DNA from 2 places in the Paenibacillus sp. B-A-8 genome. Region 2 is predicted to be linked to the other one. Evidence: riboswitches for the same ligand, from Rfam matches in the RefSeq annotation. Region 2 holds a riboswitch; the other holds the start of a gene.
What was found. Region 2 has a riboswitch for S-adenosylmethionine ahead of metA (homoserine O-acetyltransferase MetA). Riboswitches for the same ligand answer to the same signal wherever they lie in the genome.

Region 1 (6,123 bases), 3.0 Mb from region 2:
AATTGCGATCAGCAGATTGATGCTCGATAATTTCGATCACATCAAAGCATACTTCATTAATATCGGCCCTCAGCTAACTCAGGTTGCGCTGAACTTCGGTGCTTCTGACGTACATGGCACCATTCTTAAAGAACGTATTAGCCATGCGGCTGGCGCCTTAACACCTGAAGGCCTCACACGCGATGAATTGATTTGGTTAGTAAAAGGGGCTGGACGAATTCCAGTAGAACGCGATACGTTCTACAATCCGATAAAGGTATACGAATAAAAGACTACCTTAGATCCGTTATCCTATATTGAAAGGAAGTTCGGTCAGCATGAGAACACTACTCGTTCTGGGCGGCGGCTATGGCGGCTTGGCCCTCATTCAAGAATTGCTCAATAATCATCTTCCTCAGGATATTGAAATTATCTTAATTGACCGAATGCCTTATCAAGGAATCAAAACGGAATATTATGCACTTGCCGCAGGTACAGTAACGGACTATCACTTGCGGATTCAATTTCCGGTTCATCCCCGTCTTACCATCCGTTACGGGGAGGTGAGTTCCATTGATTTGGATAGCAAAATCGTTACAATGGAGCCTGACGAAACGGTGTCTTATGACATTCTAGCCATTGCGCTAGGCTGTACTGACAATTACCATAACATCCCTGGGGCTGATCAATACACTTGCAGTATCCAGACCTTTGCAGGGACTCGGGAGACTTATCAACGCTTAAACGATGTGAAGCCTTATGGAACGATAAACATTGTTGGCGGTGGACTAAGTGGAGTGGAATTGGCGGCAGAGCTTCGGGAGAGCCGACCAGATCTTAATATTGCTATTCTGGATCGCGGTGAACGTGTCTTGTCTGCTTTTCCGGCAAAGCTGTCACAGTACGTGGAAGAATGGTTTCATCACCATCAAGTACAGACGCTGGGACGTGTCTCTGTATCCCACGTTGAGAAAGATGCGCTTTTTAACGGCACAGAGGAAATTCTTTCAGATGTTACGGTATGGACAGCAGGGATTCAACCCGTGAAGGTTGTTCAGGAATTAACAGTACCGAAGGATCGCGGAGGACGGATCATTCTGGACGAGTATTATCGTATACCTGATTATCCGGAAGTGTATGTGATTGGCGACTGTGCCAGCCTGCCATTCGCTCCAAGCGCACAAGCTGCAGGAGCGCAGGGTGAGCAGGTTGCTCAGGTAATTCAAGCCTTATGGCGCGGCGAGACCCCTAAGCTTCATGCTATTCGTCTGAAGGGTACTTTAGGCTCACTAGGCAAGAAAGCTGGATTTGGTCTGATGGGCCAACGCTCCGTTAAAGGACGGGTTCCACGTATTCTCAAGAGCGGTGTGCTCTGGATGTCGAAACGCACTTTAGGATAAACCTAAGGGCTGCTCTTTTCCGTATTTATAACGGAAAAGAGCAGCCCTTTATTTTTAAAAAATAAATTATATGTTGCGCGACTACTTAGTCAAGGTCTATATTGAACCAAGCCTCTAGCTCTTTGATTTTGGCAGAAATCTTTTCTTCTAGCTCGTCAACAGTATCTGCTGCAACGATGTCTCCTTCGACCATGGCGAAAGGTGTTAAATAACATTCCCCACAATTGTTCAGGCATCCGTATTCGATTACATCGTAATCGGGATTTTCCTCCAGCTTATGCATTAGTTTGTCTGTTCCGTGACCCATGTTACTGGCACAAAATTCAATAATTGGTCTCATGATGATCTCCCTGTTCCGCCTAACCATTTTATTTTTTAACTTTTTGTACTATAATGAACTTACGAAAGGAGTGATTGAGAAATGAGTGAGAATGCACAAAGCACCGAAATGTATGATGAAGTATTGGAAGTGCTGGATAAGCTTCGTCCGTTCCTACAACGCGATGGCGGCGACGTTGAACTAGTTGATGTAGAAGACGGCATCGTTAAGTTGAAACTTATGGGTGCCTGCGGCAGCTGCCCAAGCTCCACGATCACCTTGAAAGCCGGGATTGAACGCGCTCTTCTTGAAGAAGTAGAAGGCGTACAAGAAGTTATGCAAGTATTCTAATCCCATTCAATATCATTCCCGATCTTCCTCTTCAGGAGATCGGGATTTTCTTATTATAGTGGATTTACCCTTCTCCTACAACATACAGCATAAAACCCGCATGCCATTAGGCAGCGGGTTTTATGCTGTAATTAGAGAGTAAGCTAGCTCTCTGTCTTAAAATGCTGGAATGATCGAGCCTTTGTACTGCTCTTCAATGAACGCTTTCGCTTCTGGAGAATTCAGTGCAGCGGCAAGCTTTTTGATTGCATCGGAATCTTTATTATCAGGACGAGCTACGAGGATGTTAGCATAAGGGGAATCCGTACCCTCGATGAACAAAGCATCTTTAGTAGGAACCAGATCAGCTTCCAAAGCATAGTTAGTGTTAATCAATGCAAGATCCACTTCATCTAATTGACGACCTAACATTGCAGCATCTAGCTCGATGATTTTAAGGTTTTTCTTATTTTCAGTGATATCTGCTTGGGTAGATGTGATGTTGGTATCATCTTTCAAAGAAATCAGTCCATTTTTGGCAAGCAGGATTAGTGCACGACCACCGTTTGTAGCATCATTCGGGATGGCAACTTTCGCACCATCAGCCAATTCGTCGATGGATTTGATTTTTTTGGAATAAGCACCAAAAGGTTCAACATGAACAGCTGTTACGGATACTAGATCCGAACCGTTCTTTTGATTCTGGTCATCTAGGTAAGGCTGATGTTGGAAGAAGTTAGCATCCAGGTTCTTCTCTGAAAGCTGAACGTTTGGTTGAACATAGTCAGTAAATTCTTTGATTTCCAAAGTAATTCCTTGAGCTTCAAGCAATGGAGCAATAGCTTTTAGAATCTCTGCGTGTGGAACAGGTGAAGCACCGACCACCAATTTCACTGGTTCTGTAGTTGATCCATTTGCAGCACCGTTGTCTGGCGCACTAGTGGCAGCCGAGTTAGAAGCATTATTGTTATTGCCGCAAGCAGCCAGCACCACAACCAGTGTCAGACTAAAAAAAGTAAGTAGTAATTTTTTCATTTTAAATCCCCCTCTTATCCTTGGTATTTGTATGAATAAGGCTATATATGGACGTACCTTATTTCCGTGTGAAATGTCGTACTAGCCGATCACCGGCCATTTGTAGCAATTGCACCAGTATGACCATCAAGACTACTGAGATAATCATAACTTCCTTCTCATAACGGTAATATCCGTAACGGATTGCTAGATCCCCTAGACCACCGCCGCCTACCATCCCAGACATTGCCGTATAGGAAACCAGTGTGACCAGTGTGATCGTAACTCCAGCGAGCAGACCTGGACGAGCCTCTGGCAAAAGAACGCGCGAAACGATCTGATTCGTAGATGCTCCCATCCCTTGCGCCGCTTCGATTACTCCGCGATCTACTTCTCTTAACGCCGTTTCCACCAAGCGAGCAAAGAATGGAGCTGCACCAATTACCAGCGGTGGGATCGTACCGAGTACTCCGATAGAAGTTCCAACAACGGCTTTGCTAAATGGAATTAATGCTACCATCAAAATGATAAACGGTACGGATCGTAAGATGTTTACAACGAATGATAAGACCGAGTAAATTACTCTGATTACTATACTATTCGATCTTCCCCATAAATACAATAGAATTCCGAGTGGTAAACCAAGAATAATTGTGAACATTCCGGAAAATATTAACATTTGCAAGGTAGCAACCGTAGCATCCATCATTTCTTGCCAGTTTAAGTCTGCGAAATTCATTACGAAATCACCTCCACTTCAAGACCTTGAGCGGTTAGTTCGGCTATTGTCACAGCAATCGCTTCAGCTGGACCCTCGAACCTTACAATCATTTGTCCATAAGGTACGTCTTTAATCGTTGAAATGGTGCCGTGCAAAATGGCAAAGCTAACACCTGTTTCTCGTACTACATTGGAAAGTGCGGAGCCGTAGGTCTTTTCTCCGAAAAAAGTAATTTTGACGGCCTGAGAGTTGTCCCCAGCAGCAGCGTCAAGCGCCGTACGAAGGGGTCCCTCATTCTGTGACTCACTACGGATGAAATCGCGAGTAACTTCATGCTGCGGCTTTAAGAATACCTCCGTAACTTTACCTTGCTCAACGATACCACCACCATGAATAACCGCAACACGATCGCAGATACTCTGAATCACGTGCATTTCGTGAGTGATCAGCACAATAGTCAGATGGAACCGTTTATTAATATCGAGCAATAGCTTAAGGATAGAGTCTGTCGTTTGTGGATCAAGCGCAGAGGTTGCCTCGTCACATAGCAGCACATCAGGATCGCTGGCAAGTGCCCGTGCGATGCCGACCCGTTGCTTTTGCCCTCCTGATAACTGAGATGGATATTTATCCCGGTGTTCTTCAAGCCCTACTAGGGCAAGCAAGTCTTTTACTTTTGTATCAATAGCTGCTCTCGAAGTGCCTGTGAGTCGCAGAGGAAAAGCAATATTATCGTACACTGTCGCAGATGATAGCAGATTGAAATGTTGAAAAATCATCCCAATTTTGCGCCGCTGTTCCTGCAGCTGACCTTGGGTAAGCTTAGTTAGTTCAATACCATCGACCCAGACTTCCCCTTCTGTCGGGCGCTCCAACAAATTAATGCAACGGATCAATGTGCTTTTTCCCGCCCCTGAATGCCCAATGACTCCGAATATTTCACCTTTCTCGATAGACAGATTCAATCCGGAAAGTGCTGTGGCCGCATGGCTGCCTTTTCCATATACCTTTGTTATTCCTTTTAGATTAATCAACGATCATCGCCCCCTTTATATTTCACTTATTCCATACAAAAAAAACCTCCGACGATCGATGCAGATCGCAAGAGGCTCTGTGTGTTTATTTAGACAATGCCTTCTCATCTGCCAACGACCACAAGCCTTGCGTCATTGTAGGAATTAGCACCATGACATTTGTACATAACGCTTATCGCGCTGTATACAAATCGGTTGCCGGGCTTCATCGGGCCTATCCCTCCGCCACTCTCGATAAGATATAGAGTATGAAATTTATGTTTGAATTTGTATAGACTTTAATGCAAGCATAAGTATAGTAAGTTTCTTGTTTTTTGTCAAAAGGAAATATATTGAACGCTTATGATTTTACCCGATTTGGCTTGCTTATTTCCTTACGCAACTGCTCATTGCTGTAGCTATATGCTGCGATTAACGTCTTACAGTTCATTTCGAGGGATTGCTTTAAATCCTCTAGATGGCTATCTAAATCCTCAAGCTGAATTTTGTCATGCAAGCCTTGATGTCGCTGCCATAAATCATCCTGCATTTCAGAATTCATATAATGAATTTCAGCATTTCTGCGCTTGCGTAGATTCTCCAGTGGATCACGATAAGAGTTCTTGATCTGTTCCAATTGATCCGCTAATGCTGGATGCACATTCAATAGTTGAAGTTGACGCAGCACTGTAAAATAAGAAAAGTGCGTTTTTAATTTGGAAGTTTTGAGGTCATAGAAATGATTCAGCACCGTTCCAAGCTTGTCCAGAAGAGAGAACACACGAATAAATCCATCTTTATAAAAATAAACATACCGCGCATAATCGCCTTGTTCCACTGGTGACATATCATCCATATAACCGGCGATTACCGATTTTCGGTAAAAAGCTGCAGCGAACCAGCTTTGCTCCAATTCATCCAATGAGGAGATCAACCCACGTGTCCAAATCTCCAGCTTGCGGTATTCGTGGTCATTATCCTCATGGGCGTTCATTTCCTTGCGCAGTAAAGCTGCAAAAGTGGCCATATTCTCCATCGCATCAGCCAATACACCGCTGTTCTTTCGAGGCGGCTCTCCAAGTATAACCCGCAGCATATCCAGTCCTCCTAAAGTTTTGTCCAGCACCACGATATACCGATTTCCACTTTATTATTCCGCAGGTAAAGCGACTCTATCCGCGAAGGGAACTTTCTACCAAGGGGTTACAACGGTGTCATTGGGTTCGTTGGATTTTTTTCAACAACGACATTTCTCGCGCTACTCAGCTGCCAGACTCTTACGCTCATATAACATAAAACACCAAACAAACAAGCAATCAACAAAATATGAGCCAAAGCGGCAAATAT
Region 2 (6,123 bases):
CAAACAAGCGATAAATGTAACCGTATGAAATTGGTATTAGTTCTGCATGATGAAATCATTATCAATCTTCGCATTAGCATCATCGAACACGCGCAGAATATCGTAGCGAGTATTCCGCTGTGCCGGGATTTTGCCCGCTTCGCGGATCAATTGAGTAATCGACTCGATGTTAACCTTGTAAGTTGCACCTGCAGAAGATACTACGTTCTCTTCAATCATCGTACTGCCGAAATCATTGCAGCCGTATTGAAGGGAAAGCTTGCCGACCTCTGGTCCCATAGTTACCCAAGAGGACTGGAAGTTCTTGATGTTGTCTAGAACAAGGCGACTAATCGCTACCGTCTTCAGATATTCCTCAGGCGTTTGTCTATCCAGCTTCAGGTTGGTATTGTCCGGTTGGAATGTCCAAGAGATAAAGGCCAAGAAACCCTCTGAATCATATTTATTAGCAATACACTCGTCCTGAGCCTCACGCACACGAAGTAAGTGCAGTGCCCGTTCTTCCATACTCTCTCCAAGTCCAATGACCATTGTAGCCGTTGTATTCATACCGATCTTATGCGCTGTCTGCATTACGTCCATCCACTCGCGCCATGAGCCTTTAAGACGACTGATCTTGCGGCGTGTACGGTCATCGAGAATCTCTGCTCCCCCGCCTGGTAAAGAATCCAGACCAGCAGCATGAATTTCACGTACTACTTCCTCGAGCGATAATCCAGATACTTCCTTCATCTTCATAATCTCTGCTGGTGAGAAGGAATGCATTGTAATCTCAGGGAAACGTTGCTTAATACCGCGAAGGATATCTGTATAATAGCTGAAAGGAAGATTAGGGTTCGTTCCACCTTGCATTAGTATTTCTGTACCATTTACAGCGATGGTCTCAGCGATTTTTTGGTAAATCGTCTCATCCGGCAGTACATAGCCCTCATCAGAGCCCGGTCTACGATAAAATGCGCAAAAGCGACAGTAAACATCACATACATTCGTATAGTTAATATTACGACCAATTACAAACGTGGCCATCGGGTCCGGATGCCAGCGTTCCATTATGGTGTTTGCAGCAGCACCCATTTTCTCAATTTCGTTGCTCTCGAACAGTCGGATGGTATCTTCCAATTGGAGACGTTCACCCCGTAGGGCTTTGTCCAAAATAAGATCTATCGCACTCATCGTTCGCATCCTCCTTTTAAACCCTTAGGGGTATTGGTAGAATCACAAAATAACAGGAAGAAAAGACGTTGTCTCCTTTCAAGATGACAACCCTTTCTCATACAAATGAACAGTTCATTTCCTCATCGTATCACAATCTGAACAGCTTGAAAAATGCTTTTACATTCTTCGTAAAATCCCATCCAGAAGAAAAGCAGCATCGCACTAAGCGATACTGCTAGTTTATACTCTATTTCTCCACTAACTCCTGATTAAAAGTATATCCCAGTTATTTCGACTCAATTTCAGCCCGTGCCGCCTCTAGTGCGTGGCCAAGATCAGCAATCAAATCCTCTGCATGCTCAATACCGACAGAGAAGCGCAGCAAACGATCATCTACACCCACAGCATTTCGAATCTCCACAGGAATATCAGCATGTGTTTGTACAGCCGGATATGTCATTAGTGACTCTACGCCGCCCAGACTCTCTGCGAATGCGATAAGACGAATATGACGAAGAAGAGGCTCTACGTATCTGGCATCTTTTAATTTGAAAGAAAAAATACCGGTATTTCCTGAAGATTGACGATTCTGGATTTCATGCCCCGGATGATCTGGCAGTCCTGGATGGAACACTTCCGCAATTGCTGGATGCTCTAACAAGTAGTCGGCAATCGCTAGTGCATTGCTCTCGTGGCGCTCCATACGCAGAGCCAACGTCTTCAAGCCTCTCATCAACTGATAACTGTCTGTTGGTCCGAGAACAGCACCGATAGAGTTATGTAGAATTGCTATTTCAGCTGATAATTCTACACCCTTGGATACAATTAAGCCTGCCAGCACATCATTATGACCACCCAAATACTTAGTAGCGCTATGAACTACAATATCCGCACCTAATTCTATAGGACGTTGGAAAAACGGAGTCAGCAGCGTATTATCTACAATGCTAAGCAGCCCATGGTGACGTGCCCAAGTACACACGGCTTCAATATCCGTGATCATCATCAGTGGGTTCGTTGGCGTTTCAATAAATACAGCTTTCGTGTTGGGACGACGCGAAGCTTCCAGTGCATCCAAATCATTCGTGTCTACATAAGAAGCAGTGATTCCGAACTTGGACATAATCCGTTCCAACAAACGATAGGTACCGCCGTAAAGATCCAGCGAAACGATCAGATGGTCGCCTTGAGCGAACAAGGTAAGAATCGTTTGAATAGCTGCCATCCCTGAGCTACAAGCAAACCCTGCATCTCCAGATTCAAGTTCCGCAGCTGCATTCTCAAGCACCGAACGGGTCGGACTCTTGGTGCGGCTATAATCAAACCCTGTGCTCTGACCGAGTTTTGGATGACGAAATGCCGTTGCATTATAAATCGGAAAATTAATTGCTCCTGTGGCTGGATCTTCTAGAGAACCTATTTGAGCCAGTCTACTTTCAATCCTAAGTTTGTCATCCATGATTAATGCCTCCTAATTTATATTGTAGCGCTGTTATTAATAAACAATCGGGTCGATATCATAAGGCGTTTCTTGATATACATAGTAATTGAGCCAGTTAGAGAATAATAAATTGGCATGCGCACGCCATACTGCTGGAGGTGTACGTTCAGGATCATCTTTAGGGAAGTAATGTTTTGGCAAAGCCATCTCCATCCCTCTAGTCACATCACGGTCATATTCCCATTTCAAGGATAGAGGATCATATTCGGAATGTCCGGTCACAAATATTTGTTTACCGTCATTTGTAGCCACTAGATACATACCAGCTTCTTCGGATTCAGCCAGAATCTGCAGATCTGGATTATTCTCAATATCTTCACGGGAGACGTCGGTATGACGGGAGTGTGGTACATGGAATACCTCGTCAAAGCCGCGCAACAATTTAATGTTATTTTGATTTATCGTATGAGCGAAGACGCCAAAGCATTTCTCAGGCAATGCCACTTTACGAACACCAAAATGATGATATAAGCCTGCCTGTGCCGCCCAACAAATATGCATGGTTGAGGTCACATTATCCTTGCTCCATTCAAAAATCTCTTTCAGCTCTTCCCAATACGATACTTCCTCGAACTCCATTTGCTCTACAGGAGCACCTGTAACGATTAGGCCATCCAAACGGCGGTGACTGATCTCGTCAAAGGTTTTGTAAAAGCTCTTCAAATGTTCAGCAGAAGTATTTTTGGAAATATGGGATCGTGGATGCAATAGCGTAACATCAACTTGTAGTGGCGAATTTCCAATTAAACGCAGCAATTGAGTCTCTGTCGTCTCTTTAGTCGGCATGAGGTTCAGAATAGCAATCCGTAGTGGACGGATATCCTGATGGAAAGCCTGACTTTCGTCCATCACAAAAATATTTTCTCCGGATAGTACTTCTTTCGCCGGTAAACTGTCGGGAATTTTAATTGGCATTGTCTTTCCACTCCTTAGCTGAATTTAGTTGTTTTGCCGCAATGCGGCTTGCTGAACAATAAAAAGACCTTCCTCGGAAATCGAGAAAGGTCATATCTACAGTCATATGCGCCTCTCTCATCTGCCAGAATGTTCCTGAAGACGATTAGACGTCTGCAGAAGTTCCGCAAGAATTAGCACCGTGCGTTTACACGCCGGTTGCCGGGTTTCATAGGGCTAGTCCCTCCACCTGCTCTTGATAAGATTTAGCTGTATTCAATTAAATTACTTTAAAATTCACTTTAAATCATGAACCTCCTTTTCGTCAAGTCCATACAATGCTGAAGAAGCCTCAAAATCACAATAAATTTGCTTGAAAGAGGCATACTCCGTTGTTATACTAGACAAGTATTTCATACCTGAACGAAAAGAAGAGGTGAGAAGAAGAATGGAAGGCGACCCGAGCTCGCAAATTAGTGTACAGAATGAGCAACCACACAGGATAATCATCAGCTTGCCGGCGGCGGGAGCAGTTCTTCTTCATGCCCTCGAAACGTCATTTGGCCCTATGTATTGATGTAACGCCGGCCAAGCTGATTTTTTTCTCTGTGCTTAATTTAGCAGTCCCTGGTGAAGACCTGGGGATAGGAGGAGTGAAATCAGATGAAAATCCGGCTGGTGAATGCAGGGGTTTTTACACCTATTGATGAAATTGATGAAACACTGACACCCCCAACGGAAGGGTTCTATTGGATTGACGCCGATGTAGAGGATTTAGAGCTGCTTCAGCCTTTGTTCAACCTACATGATCTTGCTGTTGAGGATTGCCTTAGCGAAGAGGATCAGCGTCCGAAGATCGAAATATACGAAAGCCACTACTTTATAGTTGTAAATAGCATCCGCTTTGATGATGAAGAAATTTTCCTACGGGCGCTCAATGTATTCCTTGGAAGACATTACATCATCACTGTAACGAAACAAAAGATCAATGAACTTCGAATCCTAAAGCCTATGCTCTGGGAGCAAGAGGTAAGCGAACCAGATATGTTCCTTTACTTACTTATTGACCTTGTCGTGGATAACTATTTTTCCGTCGGCGACCGGATTGAAGCTCGAATTGAGAAGCTTGAAGAGGATATCCTAATGCATACCAAGAAATCTCATCTAAGTGAGATTATCGGTCTGCGAAGTGAAATTCTATGGTTGAAGAAAATGCTGGGACCACAAAAAGAAGTAATCAATACCCTAAATAAAAAAGACCTCCGTCTGATTGATGATCAGCTGCAGAAATATTTTAGCGACATTTATGAAAATGCGGTTAAAATATCTGAAACCTTTGAGACGTATCGCGATCTCATGGGCAACTTACGAGAGGCCTACCAATCCAGTATCGCCAATCGCGCGAATGAAATTATGAGAGTGTTTACTGCGATCACAACAATATTCATGCCTCTGACCGTAATTACCGGAATCTACGGTATGAACTTTGATCATATGCCCGAGCTTCATACGAAATACGGCTATTATGGCGTTATAGGCGTTATGTTGACGTTAGGCTGTGGGATGCTGTATGTTTTCCGCAAGAAGGAATGGCTATGAAAAGAATCGGACGAATAAGCAAGACGAAGGCCCTGTAACCGTAAGGTATAAGGTAGCCTTCGTCTTTTTGGTATGTGGACAATTAAAAACTAGTTGCCATCCCCACTTTATGCGTTTGCTCTCGACGGAAACGAATGCGGATCAATCGCAGGCGCTCATAATAAATATCCAATCCTTCAGCAGCGGAAAACCCCTCTCCATAAACCTTATTTAACACCGGTTTTAGAAAGAGATCACCGAGCTCCACATATGCATTCCATACCGCTTCTTGCTCATTCTGTGGCATATTACCAAGCTCTACATGGATCAGCTTCTCAACGGAATAACCTTCTCTTTCTAGTTCCTCTACCACTTCAATCAGTTCACGCCGGTTCACTCCACTATTCACCTTAAGCTGTTCCAAACCCAATCCATTCTCGATCCCCTGCAGTAAAATCCGCCGTAAGCGCAGTCGTTCAAGTTGCTTCTTATATTTGACCTCTTTCTGTTTATAAAGCCAATTTACAAAAGACTCCTCTTCAATTACTTCGTGAACCCAATTTAGAGGAAAGGAATGCTCCCTTGCCGCCACAGTAGTTATAGCCAGCCAATCGGTCCCAAACTGTGCTACCTTACCTTCTCCTACACCTGGAATTTGTAACAGCTCCTCTGGCGTATGCGGTAGAAATGTGCTTAACAAGCGCAACAGACGATTACTGGCGAGAATATAGGGCGCCTTGCGTTCACTCGAAGCTTTTCCACGGCGCCAAGCACATAATTCCTCATAAATAACCTCATTCCCATGATGTTCGCTGTAATATTGAAGCTTCAGTTGCTCCTGATTCCGTCCAGTAAGACTATCCTCCTCGTGGAATATCCCATCGATTAAGGGTCGATAGCCATCTCCCATCTTCACCGCTAGCTCATGCCTGTATACACAGAGCATTTCATTCCAAGAACCACCTTCATACCATAAATTCTCGATGTAATTCTCC

Region 1: linked by a shared signal. The riboswitch ahead of ACN6MV_RS26385 (methionine ABC transporter ATP-binding protein) and the one ahead of metA (homoserine O-acetyltransferase MetA) in region 2 are both predicted to bind S-adenosylmethionine.

Annotation. Positions count from the first base shown of each region.
Region 1 is NZ_CP183882.1:5,844,522-5,850,644, forward strand. It holds gene mqnE (aminofutalosine synthase MqnE) at 1-268, shown strand, start outside; gene ACN6MV_RS26360 (NAD(P)/FAD-dependent oxidoreductase) at 318-1,379, shown strand; gene ACN6MV_RS26365 (YuzB family protein) at 1,465-1,719, opposite strand; gene ACN6MV_RS26370 (NifU family protein) at 1,801-2,049, shown strand; gene ACN6MV_RS26375 (MetQ/NlpA family ABC transporter substrate-binding protein) at 2,206-3,063, opposite strand; gene ACN6MV_RS26380 (methionine ABC transporter permease) at 3,122-3,781, opposite strand; gene ACN6MV_RS26385 (methionine ABC transporter ATP-binding protein) at 3,781-4,797, opposite strand; SAM riboswitch class I at 4,899-5,038, opposite strand; gene ACN6MV_RS26390 (Cthe_2314 family HEPN domain-containing protein) at 5,138-5,872, opposite strand; gene ACN6MV_RS26395 (COX15/CtaA family protein) at 5,980-6,123, opposite strand, start outside.
Region 2 is NZ_CP183882.1:1,982,144-1,988,266, reverse strand. It holds gene mqnC (cyclic dehypoxanthinyl futalosine synthase) at 37-1,173, opposite strand; gene ACN6MV_RS08705 (aminotransferase class I/II-fold pyridoxal phosphate-dependent enzyme) at 1,442-2,614, opposite strand; gene metA (homoserine O-acetyltransferase MetA) at 2,651-3,571, opposite strand; SAM riboswitch class I at 3,686-3,816, opposite strand; gene corA (magnesium/cobalt transporter CorA) at 4,214-5,149, shown strand; gene ACN6MV_RS08690 (HRDC domain-containing protein) at 5,232-6,123, opposite strand, start outside.